DNA from 4 places in the Streptomyces sp. GL_141 genome. Region 4 is predicted to be linked to each of the others. Evidence: riboswitches for the same ligand, from Rfam matches in the RefSeq annotation. Region 4 holds a riboswitch; each other region holds the start of a gene.
What was found. Region 4 has a riboswitch for cobalamin ahead of AC3IX6_RS11570 (ribonucleoside-diphosphate reductase subunit alpha). Riboswitches for the same ligand answer to the same signal wherever they lie in the genome.

Region 1 (5,862 bases), 3.9 Mb from region 4:
CGGCCGGGGCCGGGTGCACCAGTGACCAGGCGTCGAAGAGCGCGACCCAGCCGCGCAGCACGGCGGTGTCGTCCCGGTCCCAGGCGCGCAGGCGCCAGCCCGGCCGGGCGTGCCCGCCGTGCATCTCGATGAGGCCGGCGAGCCGGGCGCGGTCCCAGCCGACCCGGATCTGGCCCGGTGTCAGGCTCAGCCGGTCGGCGGCGCGTTCGGCTTCGGCGGCGGGCAGGGCGCCCGCCGGGGCGGGCCCACCGCCGTCCGCGACGCCGAGGTGGAGCTCGGCCCAGCGGGCGAGCCGTACCGCGTCGGCGAGGGAGGCGCGGGCCCTGTTCGCGAGGTCGGCCGTGGCGGGCGTACCCGCCGGAGGCCGCGGGGCGGTCCGGGTGCGCCGGTCGGTCACCGCCTTGCGGGCCGTGGCCACGGACCGCGGGGCGACGAGTCGGAGTCTGGAGTCGCGAGCCAACTGCTCATCAGGCTTTCGGGACGTCACGTGAGCAGTCTCGCCCGTCACTGGCCGAAAGCCCAAACGGAACCAGCCATTGCCACAAGATCCCTCGGGGACAGAACGGGACGATCCACCCTCCCCGCCCCGTCCGCCCCACACTCTTCGGACAACTCGTCCGACGGTCCGTCACCCGGCGCTTCACATGAAAGGGGTCAGGAAGCGGCGCAGCGCCTCTTCGTAGGCGGCCGGGTCGGCGTTCCACATCGCCCCGTGGGCCGCGTCGGAAACGGAGTGCAGGGTGACGAGGTCGGGTCGGGCCGCGGCGAGCCGGCGCGAGGGCTCCCAGGGGGCGAGCGCGTCGTCGGGGCCGTGGAAGATCAGTACGGGGACCTTCAGCGCAGCCGGATCCGACCCCGGAGCCCGCCGGTCGGCGCGCAGGCCCGCACGGCCCTCGGCCGCCTTGACGGCGAACGGGACCAGGGGGGCCGGGGTGCGGCGCGCGGCGGCGAGGGCGCGCAGGGTGGCGTGCCAGTCCAGTACGGGCGAGTCGAGGACCAGTCCGGAGATCCGGTCGGCCAGCGCCGAGCGCTCGGCGGCGTGCAGGGCCATGGTGGCGCCCGTCGACCAGCCGTGCAGGACCACGCGGCGGGCGCCGTAGCGCAGGGCGTAGCGGATGGCGGCGTCGAGATCGCGCCATTCGGACTCGCCGAGGTGGCCGAGGCCGTCCGGTGACGCGGGGGCGCCGAGGTCGCCCCGGTAGCCGAGGTCCAGGACGGGGAGCTTGTTGCGGTGGAGGAAGGGCATGACGACCATCGGGTGCTCGCGGGTGGCTCCGAGCCCGTGGACGGTGATCACCCAGGTGTCGCGGGCCGCGGGCACGAACCAGGCGGGCAGTGCGCCGAGCTCCCCGGGGACGTCCACGTCGGCGTGGTCCAGCCCGAGGGCGGTGCCCGGGTTGCCCAGGTGGACCTGGGGGGTGAGGGTGACGCGGGTTCCGGGGTCGAGGCTGCCGTGGGTGACGGCGACGAGCCGGCGCACCACGGTGTCGGGGCCGTGCGGGGCGTCGGGGAGGACGGGCCCGACCACGGCGTGCACGCCCGGGGCGGTGAGCCCGTAGGTGCCGGGGCACAGGGAGGCGAGCGAGCGGGTCAGCTCGACCCGGCCGGCCGCGGTGGAGTGGACGGTGAGCCGGGGACTGCCGGGGAGCGGGCGGCCGGGCTCGGTCCGCAGGGCCGCGTCGGCGGCGTACCGCCCGGCGAGCGCGGCGGCGGTGACGGCGGCCGCGCCGGCGCCGAGCAGGGTCGTGGTGACGGCGGCTGCCGTCGCGGTAGCGGTACGCACCGCTCCAGTGTCGAGGCGGACGGGTCGGCGGGCCACCGGAGGGAATCGTTCCGGAGGGCGGTCCGGAGAGGCGGCGGGGAAGGTGATCTAGGTCTCTTCGGGGGTCCCGGGCGCACCGGAGCACCTACCGGAAGTCCCGCCCCGAAACGTGCGGACACCCCGCCGTGACATGCATTAATCGACATATCAACGCCCCTCCCGGGACGAAGGTCCCGATGGGGTGCCGAGTCGATACACCACATGAACCCTGCCAGTTCACCTTCCGTTCATCCAGGTTGCCTACGGTCCACGAACCACTGACGTCAAACAGAAGCCTGGGTAAATGGAGCACATAACGCTTCTCCTCGGGATCGTGATCATCACCGCTCTCGTGTTCGATTTCACGAACGGTTTTCACGACACGGCCAACGCGATGGCCACCACCATCTCGACCGGCGCCCTCAAGCCCAAGACCGCGGTGGCGATGTCCGCCGTGCTCAACCTCGTCGGCGCTTTCATGTCCGTGGAGGTCGCCAAGACGATCTCCAAGGGACTGGTCAACGAGGAAGGCATCCAGCCGGAGGTCATCTTCGCCGCCTTGGTCGGCGCGATCCTCTGGAACCTCGTCACCTGGCTGGTCGGACTGCCCTCGAGCTCCTCGCACGCCCTGATGGGCGGCCTGATCGGTGCGGCCGTGGCCTCCGCCGGCATGGGCGCCGTCAACGGCAGCGTCGTCGTCACCAAGGTGCTGATCCCCGCGATCGCCGCGCCGCTGGTCGCCGGCTTCGCCGCCTACCTGGCCACGAAGGTCACGTACAAGGTCGGCAAGGGCATGGGCGAGAAGACCTCGGCCAAGGGCTACCGCGCCGGTCAGATCGCTTCCGCGAGCCTCGTCTCGCTGGCGCACGGCACCAACGACGCGCAGAAGACGATGGGCATCATCACCCTGGCGCTCGTCGCCGGCGGCGCCCTCGCTCCCGGCTCCAACCCGCCGGTCTGGGTCATCGTCTCCGCCGGTCTGGCCATCGCGATGGGCACCTACCTGGGCGGCTGGCGCATCATCCGCACCATGGGCAGCGGCCTGACCGACCTGCAGCCGCAGCAGGGCTTCGCCGCCCAGACCTCGGCCGCCAGCGTCATCCTGGCCTCCTCCTCCCTCGGCTTCTCCCTCTCGACCACCCACGCGTGCTCCGGCGCCGTCATGGGTTCGGGTCTGGGACGCAAGGGCGGCGTGGTCCGCTGGTCCACCGCCTCCCGCATGTTCATCGCCTGGGGCCTGACCCTCCCGGCCGCGGGCCTGGTGGCCGCGCTGGCCGAGCTGGTCATGCGCACCGGGGACATCGGCGTCGCCGGCGTCACGGTCTTCCTCGTCGGCTCCTGCGTCGCCATCTGGCTGATCTCGCGCCGCCAGGTCGTCGACCACACCAACGTCAACGAGGTCGCCCCGGCCGACGCCGAGGAGCCGGCCGGTGCCGTCACCACGGCCATGGCGGCCGTCGCCGTCCCGCCGACCGCCGCCGTCGGCAGCACCGCCGCGGTGACGGACGAGGAACTGAAGGCCACCATCCCGGCCGCGACGACGACTCCCGCGGCTCCGGCCGCGGCCGTCTGACCCCCGAGAACGACAGAGGATTCAGCGGTATGAAGATCGACTGGGAAGCACTCGGCTCCGTCTTCGGGGTCAGCCTCTCCGCCACCGTCGTCCTGGTGACCCTGTTCACCCTGGGTCTGATGGGGCTCTCCAAGCACGAGGCCGCCACCGAACAGGGCGGCGCCGCCACCCTGGCCCGCAGCGGTGCGTACGCCTGCTTCGCGCTCTGCGCGGTGGCCGTGGCCTACGGGATCTACCTGATCGTCGCCTGAGGCGCCGGACGGCACGTACGAAGGCTCCCTCGGGGTTCGTCCCGGAGGGAGCTTTCGCATGCCCCGGGCCCGCGCCCGACGCGCCCCGGGCCCCCGGCGCGGGCCCGGCACCGCCCCCTCCCCCGCCACCCCGCCGCAGGTCAACGGCGAGTTGACGGGCCTTCGCGCTGCGTGGTGGACTGCGCGAGCCATTACGGCGGCATGGAGAGGAAGTCCGGTGCGAATCCGGCGCGGTCCCGCCACTGTCACCGGCGCACGCGGACCCCGTGTGCGGCCGGGAGCCAGGAACTCTCGCCGCCGGACACGTCGAACCAGGGCGCGGACCCTGAGTGAGGACATACCTGCCACCATGCGTGCCGATCGCGTCTTCGCGTACGGCGTCACGGCGGGCCTGATCGGCGACCGGATCCTCGGGGATCCGCGCCGAGGGCACCCCGTGGCCGCCTTCGGACGAGCCGCCGCCGCCGTCGAACGCGCCCTGTGGCGCGACGACCGCGCGCGGGGCGCCCTGCACACCCTGCTGTGCGCTGGAGGCGCGGCCGCCGTCGGCGCGCTGGGCGCCCGCGCCGTGCGCTCCCGGCCCGCGGCCGCCCGCATCGCCCTCACCGCCGCCGCCACCTGGGCCGTCGTGGGCGGCACCTCGCTGGGCCGCGAGGCCCGCGCCATCGGCGGCGCGCTCGCCGCCGGGGACGCCGAGGTGGCCCGCGAGCGGCTGCCCCACCTGTGCGGGCGCGACCCGCAGGCGCTGGACGAGCAGCAGATGGCCCGCGCGGTCGTCGAATCGGTCGCCGAGAACACCTCCGACGCCGTGGTCGGGGCCCTGGTGTGGGGCGCCGTCGCGGGCGTCCCCGGGCTGCTGGCCTTCCGCGCCGTGAACACCCTGGACGCGATGGTCGGCCACAAGTCCCCCCGCCACCTGCGCTACGGCTGGGCCTCGGCCCGGCTCGACGACGTGGCCGGCTGGCCGGGCGCCCGGCTGACGGCCCTCGCCGCCGTACTGGCCGGGCCCGACCGGCGAGGAGCCGTACGGGCCTGGCGCGCGGATGCCGCCAAGCACCCGAGCCCCAACGCGGGCCCCGTGGAGTCCTCCTTCGCCGGGGCGCTCGGCGTACGGCTGGGCGGAACCCTGGCGTACGCGGGCCGGGTCGAACACCGGGCCGTGCTCAACGGAGCGGCCGGGCGGCCGGTGGAGGTCGCCGACATCGAACGGGCGGTGCGGCTGTCGCGCCAGGTGACGTGGCTGGCGCTCGGGGCCTGTGTGGCCGCCCGGACGCTGGTCTCCCGGACGCTGGTCTCCCGTACGACGAAGAAGAAGGGGCGGCGCGCATGAGCGACGGCGCGAAGCGCGGCGGGGGCCTCCTCGTCGCCGGTACGACCTCGGACGCGGGCAAGAGCGTGGTCACGGCGGGCATCTGCCGGTGGCTGGCCCGGCAGGGCGTGAAGGTGGCCCCGTTCAAGGCACAGAACATGTCCCTGAACTCCTTCGTGACGAGGGAGGGCGCCGAGATCGGCCGCGCACAGGCCATGCAGGCCCAGGCGGCCCGCGTGGAGCCGACCGCACTGATGAACCCGGTGCTGCTCAAGCCCGGCAGTGACCGGAGCAGCCAGGTGGTGCTGCTGGGCAAGCCGGTGGGCGAGATGAGCGCGCGGGGCTACCACGGGGGGCGGCAGGAGCAGTTGCTCGGCATCGTCACGGACTGCCTGGAGCAGTTGCGGGGCACGTATGACGCCGTGATCTGCGAGGGGGCGGGCAGCCCGGCCGAGATCAATCTGCGCCGGACCGACATCGTGAACATGGGCATCGCGCGGGCCGCGCGGTTCCCGGTGGTCGTCGTCGGCGACATCGACCGGGGCGGGGTCTTCGCGTCCTTCTTCGGCACGACGGCGCTGCTCTCGCCCGAGGACCAGTCGCTGATCGCGGGCTACCTGGTCAACAAGTTCCGCGGCGACGTCACCCTGCTGGAGCCGGGCATGGAGATGCTGCGCGGCCTGACCGGGCGGGCGACGTACGGGGTGCTCCCCTTCCAGCACGGGCTGGGCATCGACGAGGAGGACGGCCTGCGGGTCTCCCTGCGGGGCGCGGTACGGGAATCCGTGGTCGCCCCGCCCGTCGGCGAGGACGTGCTGCGGGTCGCGGTCTGCGCGGTGCCGCTGATGTCCAACTTCACGGACGTCGACGCGCTCGCGGCGGAGCCCGGGGTGGTCGTGCGGTTCGTGGACCGCGCCGAGGAACTGGC
Region 2 (5,862 bases), 4.7 Mb from region 4:
GCCGTCGGGACCGGCCAGCAGCACCACGCTGAACTCGATGGACAGCCTGCGGCCGTCCGCCCCCACGGCGGGCACCGCCAGCAGATCGGCCTCCCCGTACCGGCTCGCCCCCTTCTCCATCGCGCTCACGAAACCGTCCCCGTGACGCTTGCGGTGCTTCTCGGGGATGATCAGGTCCAGGCTGCGCCCGGCGACCTCCGCGGCGGAGTACCCGAAGATGCGCTCGGCGCCCCGGTTCCAGTAGCGGATCAGTCCTTCGCGGTCGACGATCACCATGCCGTCGGGTGCCTGGGCGGCCATGCCCAGCACGACTTCGGGATCGAGCTCCGTCATGTCTCTCCTCGATTCAATGTCCTTGGAACATGGCTGAGGCGGGGCCTCTCCGGCGCAGGGGGCGCTCCCCGCCGGTAGAGACCCCGCCGCCGTGCAGCGGGGAGCGGGTCAGCCCCGGGAGGCCGCGGCCCGCAGGGCGATGCGGTGCTCGCCCGCGTACACGTTCATGGAGGCGCCGCGAAGGAATCCGACGAGGGTCAGGCCCGTCTCCGCGGCCAGGTCGACCGCGAGGGAGGACGGGGCCGACACCGCCGCGAGCACCGGAATGCCCGCCATCACCGCCTTCTGCGCCAGTTCGAAGGAGGCCCGCCCCGAGACCAGCAGCACGGTCCGCGACAGCGGCAGCATGCCGCCGCGCAGGGCGCGGCCGACCAGTTTGTCGACCGCGTTGTGCCGGCCCACGTCCTCGCGGACGTCGACGAGCTCGCCGTCCTCGGTGAACAGCGCGGCCGCGTGGAGCCCCCCGGTCCGGTCGAAGACCCGCTGGGCCGCCCGTAGCCGGTCGGGGAGACGGGCGAGCAGTGCGGGATCCAGCCGGACCGGGGGAGTGTCGTGGATCGGCCAGCGGGCCGTCGTGCGGACGGCGTCCAGGCTCGCCTTGCCGCACAGGCCGCAGGACGAGGTCGTGTACACGTTGCGTTCGAGCGTGATCTCGGGCAGCACCAGGCCGGGAGCCGTCCGCACGTCGACGATGTTGTACGTGTTGGCTCCGCCGGCCGTGGCTCCCGCGCAGTACAGGATGTTCCGCAGCTCCTCGGCGCTGCCCAGCACCCCTTCGCTGACGAGGAATCCCGCCGCCAGGGCGAAGTCGTCGCCCGGAGTGCGCATCGTGATGGCCAGGGGCCTGCCGTTGAGCCGGATCTCCATGGGCTCCTCGGCGACGAGGGTGTCGGGCCGGGTGGAGACCGCGCCCTCCCGGATGCGGAGCACCTTGCGTCGTTCCGTGACCCGTCCCACGGCGATCACGCCGTCCGCAGCGCGAGCAGGTCCGAGATGGCGTGGACGGTCCGGAGCGTCTGCACGGGAACCCCGGTGATCTCCGCCAGCTCCACCACGGCCGCCAGCAGCACGTCGAGTTCGAGCGGCTTGCCGCGCTCCAGGTCCTGGAGCGTGGAGGTCCGGTGGTCGCCGACGCGTTCCGCGCCGGCCAGCCGGCGTTCGATGGAGACCCCGACCTTGCAGCCGAGGGCCTCGGCGACCGCGAGGGTCTCCGTCATCATGACCTCGATGACCTTGCGCGTGCCGCCGTGCAGGCACATCTCCCGCATCGTGGCCCGGGACAGCGCACTGATCGGGTTGAAGGAGATGTTGCCGAGCAGCTTGACCCAGATGTCGTTGCGCAGGTCCTGTTCGACCGGGCACTTGAGGCCGCCCTCCTGCATGGCCTCGCTGAACGCGAGGCAGCGCTCGGAGAGGGACCGGTCGGGCTCGCCGATGGAGAAGCGGGTGCCTTCGAGGTGGCGCACGACCCCCGGACCCGCCAGCTCCGTCGCCGCGTAGACCACGCAGCCGATGGCCCGTTCGGGCGCGAGGACGGCGCTGACCGCGCCGCCGGGATCCACGCTCTCGATGCGGTGGCCCTCGTGCGGTCCGCCGTGCCGGTGGAAGTACCACCAGGGGATGCCGTTCTGGGCGGCGATCACGGCGGTGCCCTCGTGCAGCAGCGGCTCGATGAGCGGCCCGCACGCCGCGTACGAGTTGGCCTTGAGGCCGAGGAAGACGTAGTCGACCGGACCGATCCCGGCCGGGTCGTCGGTGGCGTGGGCACGGGCGGTGAAGTCTCCGCGGGGGCTGAGCACCCGGACCCCGTGCTCCCTCATGGCCGCCAGATGGGGTCCGCGGGCGACGAGGTGCACATCGGCGCCCGCCCGGTGCAGCGCGGCACCGACGTAGGCGCCGATCGCACCGGCGCCCAGAACTGCGACTTTCACCATGTGGCACTCCGTTCGGTCGAGGGTACCGAGGAACTGCCGAACGTTGTCGACGAAATATTGTCTACAGGATGGAATCCTGGTCGGCAAGGGCTGACGCAGGCCGGGGGAGGGGGAGTTGGCCGTCCGGGTGGTCGGCGCGGTGCGCCGTAGACTGTAGGCGAAAGACAATCCATCATGGGGTTTCGCTACGCAGCCGACGGCGCTGCCCAGGAGGGGACCGCGATGTTGTCGACAGGACTGCCGCAGGGGGCGGTGCCCAAACTCGAACGGCCCGGCCCGCTGCGTGACCGCGTCTACGGGGCCCTGCTGGAGCTCATCACCACCCGCGCCCTCCAGCCCGGGCAGCACCTCGTCGAGAGCGAACTCGCCGGACACCTCGGGGTGTCCCGGCAGCCGGTACGGGAGGCGCTGCAGCGTCTGAGCACCGAGGGATGGGTCGATCTGCGGCCCGCCCAGGGGGCGTTCGTGCACGAGCCGACCGAGGAGGAGGCGGACCAGCTCCTCACGGTCCGCACGCTCCTGGAGGCCGAAGCCGCCCGGCTGGCCGCCGCCCACGCCGGCGCCGAGGCCGTCGCCGCGCTCGAAGAGCTGTGCGCGCAGGGGGAGCGGGCCGTCGCCGCGGACGACGTGGACACCGCGGTCAGGGCGAACGCCCGGCTCCACGCGAAGATCATGGAGCTCGCGGGCAACGCCGTCCTCGCCGAGCTGGCCGCGCAGGTGGACCGGCGCGTCCGCTGGTACTACACCCCCGTCGCCCGCCAGCGGGGCCACCAGTCCTGGGTGGAGCACCGCGAGCTGATCGCGGCGATCGCGAACCGTGACGGGCAGGCCGCGACGGCGATCATGCGCGCGCACACGGAACACACCCGCAAGACGTACCACGAGCGGGACAAGTAGCCGGTCACGGCGGGGAGGTCCCCTCCCGTGTCCCATTTCACCATCCGACATGTGGGAAGGCGCGCCCGTTCCCCGGCCGCCCGCCCTACTGTGGGCCTCGCAGCTGGTTCGCCCCCGTCCGCCAGGCGGGACGCGTCGTAAGAGGGAACCCGGTGGGAATCCGGGACTGCCCCGCAGCGGTGAGCGGGAACGACCGCCGTCATACGCACTGGGACCTGAACCGGTCCTGGGAAGCGACGGCCATTAGGTGCCCGCCGGGAGACCGGCAGGCGAGCCCGCGAGTCCGAAGACCTGCCCGTTGCCCGTGAGCGATCGACCGCGCACGGTTTCCCGGTGACCTCGTGGGCGGGTCGGCGTGCACCTCAGGCGGACCCTCCCGTCGCGTACCCCAGCCGTACGCGACCCCGGCGGTCCGCCCGTTCCGGCACCCTTCGCCTCCGCGACCCGTCACCGGGTTCATGGAGACACGCTCGCGAAGGAGAGTTCCGTGACCACCGAGTCCGCAGCCGCGCCCGTACGGGCCACCGTGTACGGCTACCCCCGCCAGGGACAGAACCGCGAACTGAAGAAGGCGGTCGAGGGCTACTGGAAGGGCCGCGTCAGCGCCGAAGCCCTCCGGGAGACCGCCCGCGACCTGCGCCGGACCAACTGGGCCCAGCTCGCCGGGGCCGGCATCACCGAGGTTCCGACCGGCGACTTCTCGTACTACGACCACGTCCTGGACACCACGGTCATGGTCGGCGCGATCCCCGACCGCCACCGGGCCGCCGTCGCGGAGGACGCCCTGGACGGCTACTTCGCGATGGCGCGCGGCACCCAGGACGTGGCCCCGCTCGAGATGACCAAGTGGTTCGACACGAACTACCACTACCTGGTCCCCGAACTCGGACCCGACACCGTCTTCACCGCCGAATCCGCCCGACAGGTCGCGGAGTTGAAGGAGGCCCTGGCCCTCGGTCACACCGCCCGCCCGGTCCTGGTCGGACCGGTGACCTACCTCCTCCTCGCCAAGCCCGCACCCGGCGTGGCCCCCGGCTTCGAGCCGCTCGCCCTGCTCGACCGGCTGCTGCCCGTCTACGCCCAGGTCCTCGCGGACCTGCGCGCGGCGGGCGCCGCATGGGTCCAGCTCGACGAACCGGCCCTGGTCCAGGACCGCACCCCGGCCGAACTGAACGCGGCGGCCCGCGCCTACCGCGAGCTCGGCGGCCTCACCGAGCGCCCCAAGCTGCTCGTCGCCTCCTACTTCGACCGGCTCGGTGACGCCCTGCCCGTCCTGGCGAAGGCACCCGTGGAGGGGCTCGCCCTCGACTTCACCGACCGGGCCGCAGCCAACCTCGACGACCTCGCCGCCGTCGGCGGCCTCCCCGGCAAGCGCCTGGTCGCCGGCGTGGTCAACGGCCGCAACATCTGGATCAACGACTACCAGAAGTCGCTGACTACCCTCGGCACCCTCCTCGGCCTCGCCGACCGGGTCGACGTGGCCGCGTCCTGCTCCCTGTTGCACGTCCCGATCGACGCCGACGCCGAGCGGGACACCGACCCGCAGATCCGGCGCTGGCTCGCCTTCGCCCGCCAGAAGACCACCGAGATCAGCACACTGGCCCGCGGACTGGCCCGGGGCACCGACGCGATCGCGGCCGAACTCGCCGCGAACCGGGCCGGCCTGGCCTCCCGCACCGCCTCCCGCATCACCCACGACCCGGCCGTCCGCGCCCGCACCGCGGCGATCACCGAGGCCGACGGCCACCGCGCCCAGTCCTACGCCGAACGGGCCGCCGCCCAGCGCGCCCACCTCGGCCTGCCGCTGCTCCCCACCACCACCATCGGCTCCTTCCCGCAGACCACGGACCTGCGCACGGCCCGCGCCGACCTGCGCGCCGGACGCATCGACACGGCGGCCTACGAGGACCGCATCCGCGCAGAGATCCGGGAGGTCCTCTCCTTCCAGGAGAAGACGGGCCTCGACGTGCTCGTGCACGGGGAGCCCGAACGGAGCGACATGGTGCAGTACTTCGCCGAGCAGCTCACGGGCTACCTCGCCACCCAGCACGGCTGGGTCCAGTCCTACGGCACCCGTTACGTCCGCCCGCCCGTGCTCGCCGGGGACGTCTCCCGTCCCGACCCGATGACCGTCCGCTGGACCACGTACGCGCAGGCGCAGACGGCCAAGCCGGTCAAGGGCATGCTCACCGGCCCGGTCACCATGCTCGCCTGGTCCTTCGTACGCGACGACCAGCCCCTCGGCGAGACCGCGCGCCAGGTCGGACTCGCCCTGCGCGACGAGGTCGACGACCTTGAGGCGGCCGGTACTTCGGTCATCCAGGTCGACGAGCCCGCCCTGCGGGAAACCCTGCCGCTGCGCGCCGCCGACCACGCCGCATACCTGGCGTGGGCCACGGAATCCTTCCGCCTCACCACCAGCGGCGTCCGGCCGGACACCCAGATCCACACCCACATGTGCTACGCGGAGTTCGGGGACATCGTCGAGGCCATCGAGCACCTCGACGCCGACGTCATCAGCCTGGAGGCGGCCCGCTCCCACATGCAGGTCGCCGACGAGCTCGCCGGCGCGGGCTACCCGCGCGAGGTCGGCCCCGGCGTCTGGGACATCCACTCCCCCCGCGTCCCCTCGGCCGGTGAAGCGGCGGCCCTGCTGCGCAAGGGACTTGGGGCGATCCCCGCCGAACGCCTCTGGGTC
Region 3 (5,862 bases), 1.8 Mb from region 4:
GTCGAAGCCGACCCAGTCCAGCAGGCCCGCGTCCAGCAGCCGGGCCAGGCGCCGGGGGAAGGCTCCCCCGGTGTGGAGGCCGACCTCCATGCCCAGCGCGCGGGCCTCCCGTACGGCTTGGGGCAGACCGCGCTGGAGCAGCGGTTCACCGCCCGAGAAGACGATCCCGTCGAGCAGCCCCGTCCGGCGGGCGAGGTGGCCGAGCACCTCGTCCCAGGAGACGGCGGCGGGGGCCCGGGCGGGCAGCAGGCCGGGGTTGTGGCAGTAACCGCACCGCCAGGGGCAGCCCTGGCAGAAGACGGTGGTGACCAGCCGGCCGGGCCAGTCGCAGGTGGACAGCCGGGACCAGCCGCCGATGCGGATGACCTCGCCGGGGGTGACCTCTCCGGGGGTGGCCGCGCCCGGCGCCGCGGTCGTCACACCGCCGCCTTGAAGTGGACGCGCTCGGCGTGTTCGCCCTTCTTGCCGATGTTGAAGGAGGACACCGGGCGGTGGTAGCCCATGACCCGGGTCCAGATCTCGCACGGCGCCCCGCACGTGGGGCAGTGGGGCCGCTCCCCCTCCAGGTAGCCGTGGTCCGCGCAGATGGAGAAGGTGGGGGTCACCGTCAGGTACGGGATCCGGAAGGTCTCCAGCGAGCGCCGGACCAGTTCGCGGCAGGCCTCCGCCGTCGGGATCCGCTCGGGGGTGTACAGGTGCAGGACGGTGCCGCCCGTGTACTTGCCCTGCAGTTCGTCCTGGCGCTCCAGCGCCTCGAAGGGGTCGTCGGTCCAGCCGACGGGCAGCTGGGAGGAGTTGGTGTAGTACGGGTTGGCGTCGGTGCCGGCCTGGAGGATGCCGGGGAAGCGGGCCCGGTCCTCCTTCGCGAAGCGGTACGTCGTGCCCTCGGCGGGGGTGGCCTCCAGGTTGTACAGGTGGCCGGTGCTCTCCTGGAAGTCCACCATCCGGGCCCGGACCCGGTCCAGGAGGCGGACCGCGAGGGCGTGGCCCTCGGGGGTGGTGATGTCGTGGGCGTCCGCGCTGAAGTTGCGGATCATCTCGTTGACGCCGTTGACCCCGATGGTGGAGAAGTGGTTGCGCAGGGTGCCCAAGTACCGCTTGGTGTACGGGAAGAGACCGCCGTCGATCAGGTCCTGGACGGTGATCCGCTTGAGTTCGAGGCTGTCCCGGGCGAGCTCGCACAGCCGGTCCATCCCGGCCAGCAGACCCGGCTCGTCGCCCGCGTAAAGGTGCCCGAGCCGGGCGCAGTTGAGGGTGACCACACCGAGGGAGCCGGTCTGCTCGGCGCTGCCGAAGAGGCCGTTGCCGCGCGCCCGCAGCTCGGTCAGATCGAGCTGGAGCCGGCAGCACATGGAGCGGATCATGTGGGGTTCGAGCTCGGAGTTGATGAAGTTCTGGAAGTACGGGAGCCCGTACTTGGCGGTCATCGCGAAGAGCCGCTCGGCGTTCTCGCTCTCCCAGGGGAAGTCGCGGGTGATGTTGTAGGTCGGGATGGGGAAGGTGAACACCCGCCCGGTGGCGTCGCCTTCCGTCATGACCTCGATGTACGCCCGGTTGATCATGTCCATCTCGGCCTGGAGCTCGCCGTAGGTGAAACCGGTCTCCTCCCCCGCGACCACGGGGATCTGTTCGCGCAGGTCCTCGGGGCAGGTCCAGTCGAAGGTGAGGTTGGTGAAGGGGGTCTGCGTGCCCCAGCGCGAGGGCACGTTGAGGTTGTGCACGAGCTCCTGGACGCACTGCCTGACCTGGTCGTACGTGAGCCTGTCGAGGCGGACGTACGGGGCGAGACAGGTGTCGAAGGAGGAGAAGGCCTGGGCGCCCGCCCATTCGTTCTGCAGGGTGCCGAGGAAGTTCACGATCTGGCCGACGGCCGAGGACAGGTGTTTGGGCGGGGCGGAGTCGATCTGGCCGGGGACCCCGTTGAAGCCCTCGGTGAGCAGGGTGCGCAGGGACCAGCCGGCGCAGTAGCCGGAGAGCATGTCCAGGTCGTGGATGTGGAGGTCGCCCTCGCGGTGGGCACGGGCCACGGCGGCGGGATAGACCTGTTCCAGCCAGTAGTTCGCGGTGACCTTGCCCGCGGCGTTGAGGATGAGTCCGCCGAGCGAATAGCCCTGGTTGGCGTTGGCGTTCACCCGCCAGTCCCGGCGGTCCAGGTATTCGGTCACGGTCTCTACGGCATTGATGACAGCAGTCACGGCAGCCCTCCCACGAGGCTCGGCACGGAAGAATGGCGGGCGCTCTTGAGGGCCCGTGCCGGCAGGTGTCGGACTCGTCCGCCGTGGCGGACTCACCGTTGCGGGGCAGTCCCGGATTCCCACCGGGTTCCCTGTTGCCTCGGTCGGGGGAAGGGAGCCCCGCCGAACCGGCAGAGCCAACACTACATATAGATGTGACAGCGGCATGCCACCACTACATATGGGGTGACAAAGGTCCCGGGGCAAGGGACTTCGGCCCCTGCGGACCCGCGCCGGCGCCCTGCGGACCTACGCCGGAGCCCTGCGGGCTCAGCTCCGGCCGCTGGTGGCGGCGTAGTACTGGAGGTCCTGCACCTCCACCGTGCGGTCCACCCGGTAGGGCAGTTCCACCCGGGCTCCGGCCTTGCCGCCCCGCACCACGGACGCCGAGCCGGCGCCCGGAGCCAGGGGCAGCAGCTCGGAGTGGACCCCGGCCGGGGCCGCGTGCGCGTCCTCGGCCGCCCCCACGGCCGTACGGATGCTCGCGGGCGCGGTCAGGAAGCTCAGCACCTCCACCGCGTCCCGGGCCGCGGCGCTGCCGCCCCGCAGCGACATCACGAGGGACTGGCCGCCGCTCGGGTCCGCGGCGGCGAACTGGGTGCGCGAGCTCAGGTACAGCGTGTCGCGGACGATCTTCGGCCAGCCGCCCGTCTTGAACCGGGTGAGGTAGTACGAGGAAAGGTCCAGGTAGGCATGGCCGTTGTGCAGCGAGGGCGCGAACTGGCTGCCCTCGCTGTAGTCGTTCCACGTGGTGAGCTGGACCCAGTCGGCCCCGTCCTCGATCGCGCGGTTCCATGTGGCGCGCAGGGTCGCGGTGTTGCCCGCCTCGTCGTAGATGCCCTGGTTGGGGCGGGCGTCCTGGACCGATACGGGCTGCATCCAGATCTTGCCCGCGGCGTGGGCGCGCCGGACGTCGCGCGTGGAGCTCTCCTGGCCGACGTAGCTGCGGCTGCCCCACTCGGAGAATCCGTGGCTGATGGGCTCGAACTCGGCGCTGTGCGCGCCGAAGTCGAGGAAGAGCGGGACGAAGGCGGTGCGGATGCCGTGCCGGTTCTTCAGGACGTCCATGACCCCGGTCCACCAGGCGACGCTCTTCTCCTCGGCCTTGAACGGCGAGACGACCAGCCGGCCGTCGGGGAGCCGGTGGGCGGCCGGGGCCTTGCCGAGCTCCGCGAGGAGGTCGGCGAGCACGGCCGGGTCGTCGGTGCCCAGGGAGGTCATGTCCGGCATCAGCATGACCTTGAAGCCCGGATCCACCGAACGGGCGGCCTCCATCAGGAGGTGGGAGCGTTCGCGGTTCTTCCCGGTCAGGGAGAGCAGGTCGAGGGTGAATCCGTCGATGCCCGCGGCGCGGGCCGTGCGGACCTCCTGCTGGAGGTTGGCGAGCTCCCAGTCCCCGGCTTTGGGCGGGACGGGCAGCGGGCGGTCGCGGAGCAGTCCGCCGTAGCGCTCGTGCTTGCCGTTCTCGCCGTCCGGCTTCAGGTAGTTGCGGGTGTAGTAGTCGGCGTCGGCGCCGACGTTGTCCAGGGAGAGCGGGTACGGGGTGAAGTAGTGGGCGAAGACCAGCTTCTTGCCGGCGGCGCCGGAGCGCAGCACGGCCGGCTGCGGCAGGTCGAAGGGCAGGGCTCCGGCGGGGCGGGGCGCGCCGTCCGCGGCGGACCCCTGGGCCTTCGGGTCCGGGGGCTGCCCGCCGGGGCTCTGCGGGGCGGTCGTGACCGGTCCGGTGGCGGCGGGGCCGGAGGCGGCGGGCGCGGGGCCGTCGCCGCCGGGAGCGGGCAGGAGGCCGCCCGGGCCCGGCGCCGGGCCGGCCTGCGCGTCGGCGACGGTGCGGGGGTCCCAGACGATGCCCGTCGCGGCGCAGACGCCCGCGAGGAGGAAGGCGGACAGGAGGAGGCTCAGCAGGGGTCTTCGGCGCCGGAATCCCGCACGGCGCCGGTGCGACGCGGGCCTCGCGCCCCGCCCTGACCGACCCCGGTCCGCACTCATCCTGGCCCCTCCCCCGAATATGCCCGCGCCATGCCCGAACACCGGGCCGCACAGCAGCAGTACAGCGGATTCCCGGCCCCCGGACAACCGTTCCCCCGGGTTGGACAAAGGTGTGTGACCTGTACAACTGCTGTGATCATCGGACGGCAGGGGCGTTTCACCGGAATAGGGAATTCCCCTGGCCTTTCGCGAAAAGTGGCGCATAATCGTCTTCATGCGGCTTGAAACAACCCTCTTGCCGCAGGTCACGCATGCAGGGGGGCATCGTGTCGATGAGGGATTCCAGAGGCGCCGGTACATTCCCGGCGACCTCCGCGGAGCTGTCCCGTCTTTTCACCGCCGTGCGGCGGGGCAAAGTGCTGACCGTCACCGGACGGTTCCGCGAGCCCCGGAGCCAATTGGTGCGGGAGATCGGGCAACGGCTCTCGTCCAATTTCTACGACGGCGTGGCCGTGGTGTCCATGGACCGCCGCTTCGGGGTCCGCGACCTGACGGCCGCGCTGGGCTGCGTACCGGGCATGCCGTTCCTGCCGTGCGGGACGTCCAACGCGGCGTCGTGGCTGGCGGAGCGCGACATGCTGCTCGTCCTCGACGGCTGCGAGCACCTCGCGGCCGAGGCCGTGGACTGGCTGCGCGAGCTGCTCGCCGTGGCTCCCGGGCTGCGGGTCCTGGCCGCCGGGAGCGACCCGCTGGCCTTCGCGCCGGATCGGGTGCACCGGCTCTGACCGGGCGCACGAACGGGTCCGCCCCGGCCGGCGATTGCCGGCCGGGGCGGACCCGTGGAAGCGGTGGAACCCGGCTCTGATCAGCCGAGGAGCGCGAGCGCCGCGTTCAGCGTCGCGGACGGCCGCATGATCGCCGAGGCCTTGGCGGCGTCGGGCTGGTAGTAGCCGCCGATGTCCGCCGGAGCGCCCTGCACGGCGATGAGCTCGCCGACGATCTTCTCCTCGGACTCGGCCAGCGTCTTGGCCAGCGGGTCGAAGGCCGCGGCCAGCTTCGGGTCCTCGGTCTGGCGCGACAGCTCCTGCGCCCAGTACAGGGCCAGGTAGAAGTGGCTGCCACGGTTGTCGATGCCGCCCAGCTTGCGGCTCGGCGACTTGTCCTCGTTGAGGAAGGTGCCGGTCGCCCGGTCCAGCGTGTCGGCCAGCACCTGGGCGCGGGCGTTGCCGGTGGTGGTGGCGAGGTGCTCGAAGGAGACGGCCAGCGCGAGGAACTCACCGAGGGAGTCCCAGCGCAGGTAGTTCTCCTTGACGAGCTGCTGGACGTGCTTCGGGGCGGAGCCGCCGGCGCCGGTCTCGAAGAGGCCGCCGCCGTTCATCAGCGGGACGACCGACAGCATCTTGGCGCTGGTGCCCAGTTCCAGGATCGGGAACAGGTCGGTCAGGTAGTCGCGCAGCACGTTGCCGGTCACCGAGATGGTGTCCTCGCCGCGGCGGATGCGCTCCAGGGAGTACGCGGTGGCCTCGACCGGCGACAGGATCTCGATGGTCAGACCGTCGGTGTCGTGGTCGGCGAGGTACGTCTTGACCTTGGCGATCAGCTGCGCGTCGTGCGCGCGGCCCTCGTCGAGCCAGAAGACGGCCGGGACGCCGGTGGCGCGGGCGCGGGTGACGGCGAGCTTGACCCAGTCCTGGATCGGCGC
Region 4 (5,862 bases):
TCTCGGTGCAGAGGTTCGAGGAGTGGACGACGGTGCCCGGCTCGGCGGTCTGGTTCGCCGTGCGGTTGGAGGCGTCCTTGAAGGTCATCCAGCCCTGGCCGGTCTGCGCGAGGGTGCGCATCATCCGGCCGTACAGGTCGCGGGCGGGCATGGACTTGCGGGCCAGGCCCGACTCCTCGGCCTTGCGGTACGCGGCGTCGAACGCGTCGCCCCACAGGTCGACCAGCTCGGGGACGTCGGCGGGGGAGAACAGCGACCAGTCGGCGTCGGCGTTCACGCGGCGCATGAACTCGTCCGGCACCCAGTGGGCCAGGTTCAGGTTGTGGGTGCGGCGCTGGTCCTCGCCGGTGTTGTCGCGGAGCTCCAGGAACTCCTCGATGTCCGCGTGCCAGGTCTCCAGGTAGACCGCGGCGGCGCCCTTGCGGCGGCCGCCCTGGTTCACGGCGGCGACGGAGGCGTCGAGGGTCTTCAGGAACGGCACGATGCCGTTGGAGTGGCCGTTCGTACCGCGGATCAGGGAACCGCGGGCGCGGATGCGGGAGTACGAGAGGCCGATGCCGCCGGCGTGCTTGGAGAGGCGCGCGACCTGGTGGTAGCGGTCGTAGATCGAGTCCAGCTCGTCCAGCGGGGAGTCCAGCAGGTAGCAGGAGGACATCTGCGGGTGGCGGGTGCCGGAGTTGAAGAGGGTGGGGGAGGAGGGCAGGTAGTCGAGGCGGCTCATCAGCCGGTACAGCGAGGCCACTTCCTCGACGGCCTGGACGCTCTCGTTCTCCGCGAGGCCGCAGGCCACGCGCAGCATGAAGTACTGGGGGGTCTCGATGACCTGGCGGGTGATCGGGTGCCGCAGCAGGTAGCGGCTGTGCAGGGTGCGCAGGCCGAAGAAGCCGAAGCGGTCGTCGGCGCCCTCGGCGAGCGCGTGCCCGACCAGCGCGTCGAGCCGGTTCGCGTGCAGGCGTACGAAGTCCGCGGTGCGGTCGGCGATGAGCCCCTCGCGGTGGCCGACCTCGACGGAGCCGGAGAAGGAGGTGGAGCCCTGGCCGGCGGCCTCGTCGCGGACGGCCAGCGTCAGCAGGCGGGCGGCGAGGCGGGAGTAGGCCGGGTCCTCGGAGATCAGCCCGGCGGCCGCCTCGGTGGCGAGCGTACGGAGCTCCGCCTCGTCGGCGGCGGCGCTGCGGCCGCGCAGCGCGGCGGCGGCGACCCGGCCGGGGTCGGTGTCGGGCAGGTCGGCGGTCAGCTCGGTGAGCGTGCGCAGGAGCGCGGCCCCCGGACCCTCGTAGGCGGACGGGTCGGACTCGGCGCGCGGTGCGGAAGGCGCGATGGTCACGGGGGGAGCTCTCCCTCGCTCGGCTCCGGGAACACCGTTGGTGCGGGGCGCGAGGGGGCGCACGTGGGGGCGCGTGCCTGGCAGGGCAGTGCGCGTGCGCCACGTGGCGTCCACCGGCCCAACCGCGAGGCCCGGACGTGTCTGCACCCGGATCGGTCGAGCCGGGCGCACTGTCGACAGGTCCTCGGACTTGCGGATGCACCGAGCGGATCGGTGCATTTCATACCGTTGCGGGACAGTTCCGGATTCTCACCGGATTCCCCTGCGACGACAGCGAGCACGAGCATACATGTGGGGGCCGGTGCTCGCGGTAGCCCCCACATGTTGTGTCGCTCCTCGCGGGCGGTGCACCGCTAGAGCTCCAGGCGGTAGGTGAGCAGGGGGAGCCCCGGAACCGGGTACCAGTCCCGCTCGGGCGTCCGTACGAAGCCCAGCCGGTCGTAGATCCGGTGTGCCCCGAGCATCTTCTCCGTGGTCGACAGCACCAGGTGGCGCACGCCCTCCAGCTCCCGGGCGCGGCTCACGCAGGCCCGTACGAGGGCTTCGCCCGCACCGCGTCCGCGCGCCGCGGGGGAGACGGCCAGCATCCGGAACTCGGCCTCGCCGGGGCCCGCGATATCGCACAGCGGGCTGCCGGGAGGCGCGAAGGTCACACCGCCGAGCAGCGTGCCCTCGTACTCCGCGACGAGCACCTCGCCGTCGGGGGCCCGGCCGGCGACGTCGCGCAGCCGGCTCAGGTAGGGGTCGTCCTCGGAGAAGTCGAGCAGTCCGTCGTCGAGGTACGCCCGTGCGGTGATCTCGCCGAGCTCTTCGTATTCGGCGGCCGCCGCCGTCCTGATGATGATGTCCATGGCACCGAGTGTGCGCCAGGGCAGGAAAAGGGGCCGCCGCGTTCCGTCGGGTGGACGGAACGCGGCGGCCCTTTGCGGCTCAGCGGTTCAGCAGCAGCGGAACCCTTCGCGCGGGTCGCCCTCGCGGGCGTCCGTGCGGGCCCGTTCGAAGGCCCGGCGCGACTGGACCTCGGCGTCGGGGTCGTGCGTACGGGCGTGGGCCACGTAGTGGTCGTAGGCCGCCTCGCCCGAGAACTCCCGTACGAAGAACCGGGCCCGGCCCAGCGCGTGGCGCAGCCGCGTCACGCGGGTTCCCGTACGGAGTCCTGCACGCGGCCGCCGCCCGAGTCGAGGCCGGCGGCGGCGAGTTCCGCCCGCTCCTCGGCGGTCGGGATCAGACCGGCCGGGGCGACGATCTTGGACTCGGTCCACGGGAACTCGACCATGGTGACCGACTCGGGCTTGCGGATGGCCTTGAAGCAGGTCCGGGCGGCGTCCACGAGCACGATGATGATCAGCAGGGCGAAGAACACGGACAGGACGCCGTCCACCGTGGCGTTGGTGACCACGGTGTGCATCTCGTCCATGTTCTTGGCGGGCTTGAGGACCTTGCCCGCGTCGATCCCGTCCTGGTAGACGTCCCGCTGCGCGAAGAAGCCGATCTTCGGGTTGTCGGAGAAGATCTTCTGGTAGCTGGCGGTGAGCGTGACGGCCAGGTCCCAGGCCAGCGGAACGCCCGTCACCCAGGCCCACTTGAGCCGGCCGGACTTGATCAGCAGGGTGGTGCAGACGGCCAGGGCGACCGCCGCGAGCAGCTGGTTCGCGATGCCGAACAGCGGGAAGAGCTGGTTGATGCCGCCCAGCGGGTCCTTGACGCCGACCCACAGGAAGTAGCCCCAGCCGCCGACGACGACCGCGCTGGCGAACCAGACGCCCGGCTTCCAGCTGACGTCCTTGAAGGACCTGTGCACGTTGCCGAGGGTGTCCTGGAGCATGAAGCGGCCCACGCGGGTGCCGGCGTCGACCGTCGTCAGGATGAACAGGGCCTCGAACATGATCGCGAAGTGGTACCAGAACGCCTTCATCGCGGTGCCGCCGATGACAGCCGAGAAGATCTCCGACATTCCGAGTGCGAAGGTCGGGGCGCCGCCCGTACGGGACAGCAGGCTGGTCTCCTCCACGTCCTTCGCGGCCTGGGTGAGGGCCTCGGGGGAGATGGCGAAGCCGAAGTTCGTCACGGCCTGCGAGGCCGTCTCGACGGTGGCGCCGACGACCCCGCCGGGGGAGTTGATGGCGAAGTACAGGCCCGGGTCGATGATGCAGGCCGCGATGATCGCCATGATGGCGACGAAGGACTCGGTCAGCATCGCGCCGTAGCCGATGACCCTGACCTGGGTCTCCTTCTGGATCATCTTCGGGGTGGTGCCGGAGGAGACCAGGGAGTGGAAGCCGGACAGGGCTCCGCAGGCGATGGTGATGAAGACGAACGGGAACATCGAGCCGGCGAAGACCGGGCCGTCGCCGCGCGAGGCGAAGTCGGTGACCGCGGGCATCTTCAGCGTCGGCATGGCGATGACCACGCCCAGGGCGAGCAGCCCGATGGTGCCCACCTTCATGAAGGTGGAGAGGTAGTCGCGCGGGGCGAGCAGCATCCACACCGGCAGGACGGACGCCACGAACCCGTAGGCGATCATCCAGAGGACCAGCGTCTCCTTCTCCAGGGTGAAGAAGTCCGCCAGCGAGGACTCGGCGACCCAGCCGCCCGCGACGATGGCGAGCAGCAGCAGCGCCACACCGACGACGGAGACCTCGGTGACCTTGCCCGGGCGCAGGACGCGCAGGTAGAAGCCCATGAAGAGGGCGATCGGGATGGTCATGCCGATGGAGAAGACGCCCCACGGGGAGTGCGCCAGCGCGTTGACGATCACCAGGGCCAGCACGGCCAGCAGGATGATCATGATGGCGAAGACGCCGATCAGTGCGGCGGCGCCGCCGACCGGGCCGATCTCGTCCCGGGCCATCTGGCCGAGCGAACGTCCGTTGCGCCGGGTGGAGAAGAAGAGCGTGACCATGTCCTGGACGGCACCGGCGAAGATCACGCCCACGACGATCCAGATGGTGCCCGGCAGGTAGCCCATCTGTGAGGCGAGCACGGGACCCACGAGCGGTCCGGCGCCGGCGATGGCGGCGAAGTGGTGGCCGAAAAGCACCCGCCGGTCGGTCGGGTGGAAGTCGACACCGTTGTCAAGGCGTTCGGCGGGGGTGGCGCGGGTCTTGTCCACCCTCAGTACGCGGTGCGCGATGAAGCGCGCGTAGAAGCGGTAGCCGATCGCGTACGAGCCCAGGGCGGCGGCGAGCAGCCAGGCGGCCGAGATCTCCTCGCCGCGCGAGAGCGCCAGCACGCCCCAGCCGATGGCTCCCACGAGGCCGACCAGCACCCACACGGCCACGGCCTTGGGGGACATGCCCCCGGATGGAGAAGGCGAGTCCGGCGTGGTGCCCGGACTCGCCGCGTCCCGTCCCGACCGTGTGGCTCTCGGCTGCGTTTCTTCCGGACCTGGTTCCGTCATGATCCTCGTCCCCTCGTTGATCATCTGCGTGAGCGCAGGGAATCTACGGGGGACCGCCCGCTGGACGTAAGCCCCCGTCCGTATAGCGGAACGAGAGTCAACTACGAATCAGACGGCGGGGCGCTGGAGTCGGGCGACGAACTTGTAACGATCGCCGCGGTACACGGAACGCACCCACTCGACGGGCTCCCCGTCGGCGTCCAGCGAATGGCGGGAAAGCATCAGCATCGGCAGTCCGACGTCGGTGCCGAGCAGTCCTGCCTCACGCGGGGTGGCCAGCGAGGTCTCGATGGTCTCCTCCGCTTCGGCGAGGCGCACGTCGTACACCTCGGCGAGGGCGGTGTAGAGGGAGGTGTACTTGACCAGCGAACGGCGCAGCGCGGGGAAGCGCTTCGCCGACAGGTGCGTGGTCTCGATGGCCATCGGTTCGCCGCTGGCCAGGCGGAGCCGTTCGATGCGCAGGACCCGGCCGCCGGTGGCGATCTTGAGGAGGCCGGCCAGGGTGTCGTCGGCCGTGACGTAGCCGATGTCCAGGAGCTGGGAGGTGGGTTCCAGGCCCTGGGCCCTCATGTCCTCGGTGTACGAGGAGAGTTGGAGCGGCTGGGAGACCTTCGGCTTCGCGACGAAGGTGCCCTTCCCCTGGATCCGCTCGAGGCGTCCCTCGACGACGAGCTCCTGGAGCGCCTGCCGCACCGTGGTGCGGGAGGTGTCGAACTCGGCCGCGAGCGTGCGCTCGGGTGGCACCGGTGTGCCCGGTGGAAGGGTTTCGGTCATATCGAGCAAGTGGCGCTTGAGTCGGTAGTACTTGGGCACGCGTGCCGTGCGGGTGGCCGCCCCGCTGTCCGGCTCCGTGATCGCCCCTTCGGTGGCCATCGCCGCCCGCCTTCCCGACTCCAGTTTCGTTGCCGTCACCGGCTCCTCCGATATGTGCGGTCACATCGTGACACGGGAGGGAGGGCGGGCCTCCTCCCTCCCCCAGGTGTCGGTCCGATAACGGACCGAGCACCCGCTCATTAGACCCTTGACACCCCTAAAGGTCTAGGCCAAGCTCCAGCTACTGGTCTACACCAATATGGATCAGATCCCGGCCCCACGGGCAGTACTTGGTGCTTTTTGAGTCACCGCGGCGGGCAAGGGA

Region 1: linked by a shared signal. The riboswitch ahead of AC3IX6_RS29345 (cobalamin biosynthesis protein) and the one ahead of AC3IX6_RS11570 (ribonucleoside-diphosphate reductase subunit alpha) in region 4 are both predicted to bind cobalamin.
Region 2: linked by a shared signal. The riboswitch ahead of metE (5-methyltetrahydropteroyltriglutamate--homocysteine S-methyltransferase) and the one ahead of AC3IX6_RS11570 (ribonucleoside-diphosphate reductase subunit alpha) in region 4 are both predicted to bind cobalamin.
Region 3: linked by a shared signal. The riboswitch ahead of AC3IX6_RS04270 (ribonucleoside triphosphate reductase) and the one ahead of AC3IX6_RS11570 (ribonucleoside-diphosphate reductase subunit alpha) in region 4 are both predicted to bind cobalamin.

Annotation. Positions count from the first base shown of each region.
Region 1 covers NZ_CM174402.1:6,604,046-6,609,907, reverse strand. Annotated here, with positions in the region: gene AC3IX6_RS29365 (hypothetical protein) at 1-487, opposite strand, end outside; gene AC3IX6_RS29360 (alpha/beta hydrolase family protein) at 641-1,783, opposite strand; gene AC3IX6_RS29355 (inorganic phosphate transporter) at 2,106-3,374, shown strand; gene AC3IX6_RS29350 (hypothetical protein) at 3,404-3,625, shown strand; cobalamin riboswitch at 3,792-3,937, shown strand; gene AC3IX6_RS29345 (cobalamin biosynthesis protein) at 3,975-4,955, shown strand; partial or broken gene AC3IX6_RS29340 (cobyric acid synthase) at 4,952-5,862, shown strand, end outside.
Region 2 covers NZ_CM174402.1:7,477,270-7,483,131, forward strand. Annotated here, with positions in the region: gene AC3IX6_RS33325 (PAS domain-containing protein) at 1-333, opposite strand, end outside; gene fdhD (formate dehydrogenase accessory sulfurtransferase FdhD) at 442-1,290, opposite strand; gene AC3IX6_RS33335 (2-dehydropantoate 2-reductase) at 1,296-2,264, opposite strand; gene AC3IX6_RS33340 (GntR family transcriptional regulator) at 2,490-3,164, shown strand; cobalamin riboswitch at 3,252-3,477, shown strand; gene metE (5-methyltetrahydropteroyltriglutamate--homocysteine S-methyltransferase) at 3,652-5,862, shown strand, end outside.
Region 3 covers NZ_CM174402.1:981,524-987,385, forward strand. Annotated here, with positions in the region: gene AC3IX6_RS04265 (anaerobic ribonucleoside-triphosphate reductase activating protein) at 1-420, opposite strand, end outside; gene AC3IX6_RS04270 (ribonucleoside triphosphate reductase) at 417-2,195, opposite strand; cobalamin riboswitch at 2,239-2,382, opposite strand; gene AC3IX6_RS04275 (glycoside hydrolase family 71 protein) at 2,505-4,220, opposite strand; gene AC3IX6_RS04280 (hypothetical protein) at 4,493-4,945, shown strand; gene AC3IX6_RS04285 (NADP-dependent isocitrate dehydrogenase) at 5,026-5,862, opposite strand, start outside.
Region 4 covers NZ_CM174402.1:2,735,895-2,741,756, reverse strand. Annotated here, with positions in the region: gene AC3IX6_RS11570 (ribonucleoside-diphosphate reductase subunit alpha) at 1-1,324, opposite strand, end outside; cobalamin riboswitch at 1,483-1,611, opposite strand; gene AC3IX6_RS11565 (GNAT family N-acetyltransferase) at 1,678-2,175, opposite strand; gene AC3IX6_RS11560 (CstA-like transporter-associated (seleno)protein) at 2,263-2,460, opposite strand; gene AC3IX6_RS11555 (carbon starvation CstA family protein) at 2,457-4,619, opposite strand; gene AC3IX6_RS11550 (GntR family transcriptional regulator) at 4,833-5,597, opposite strand.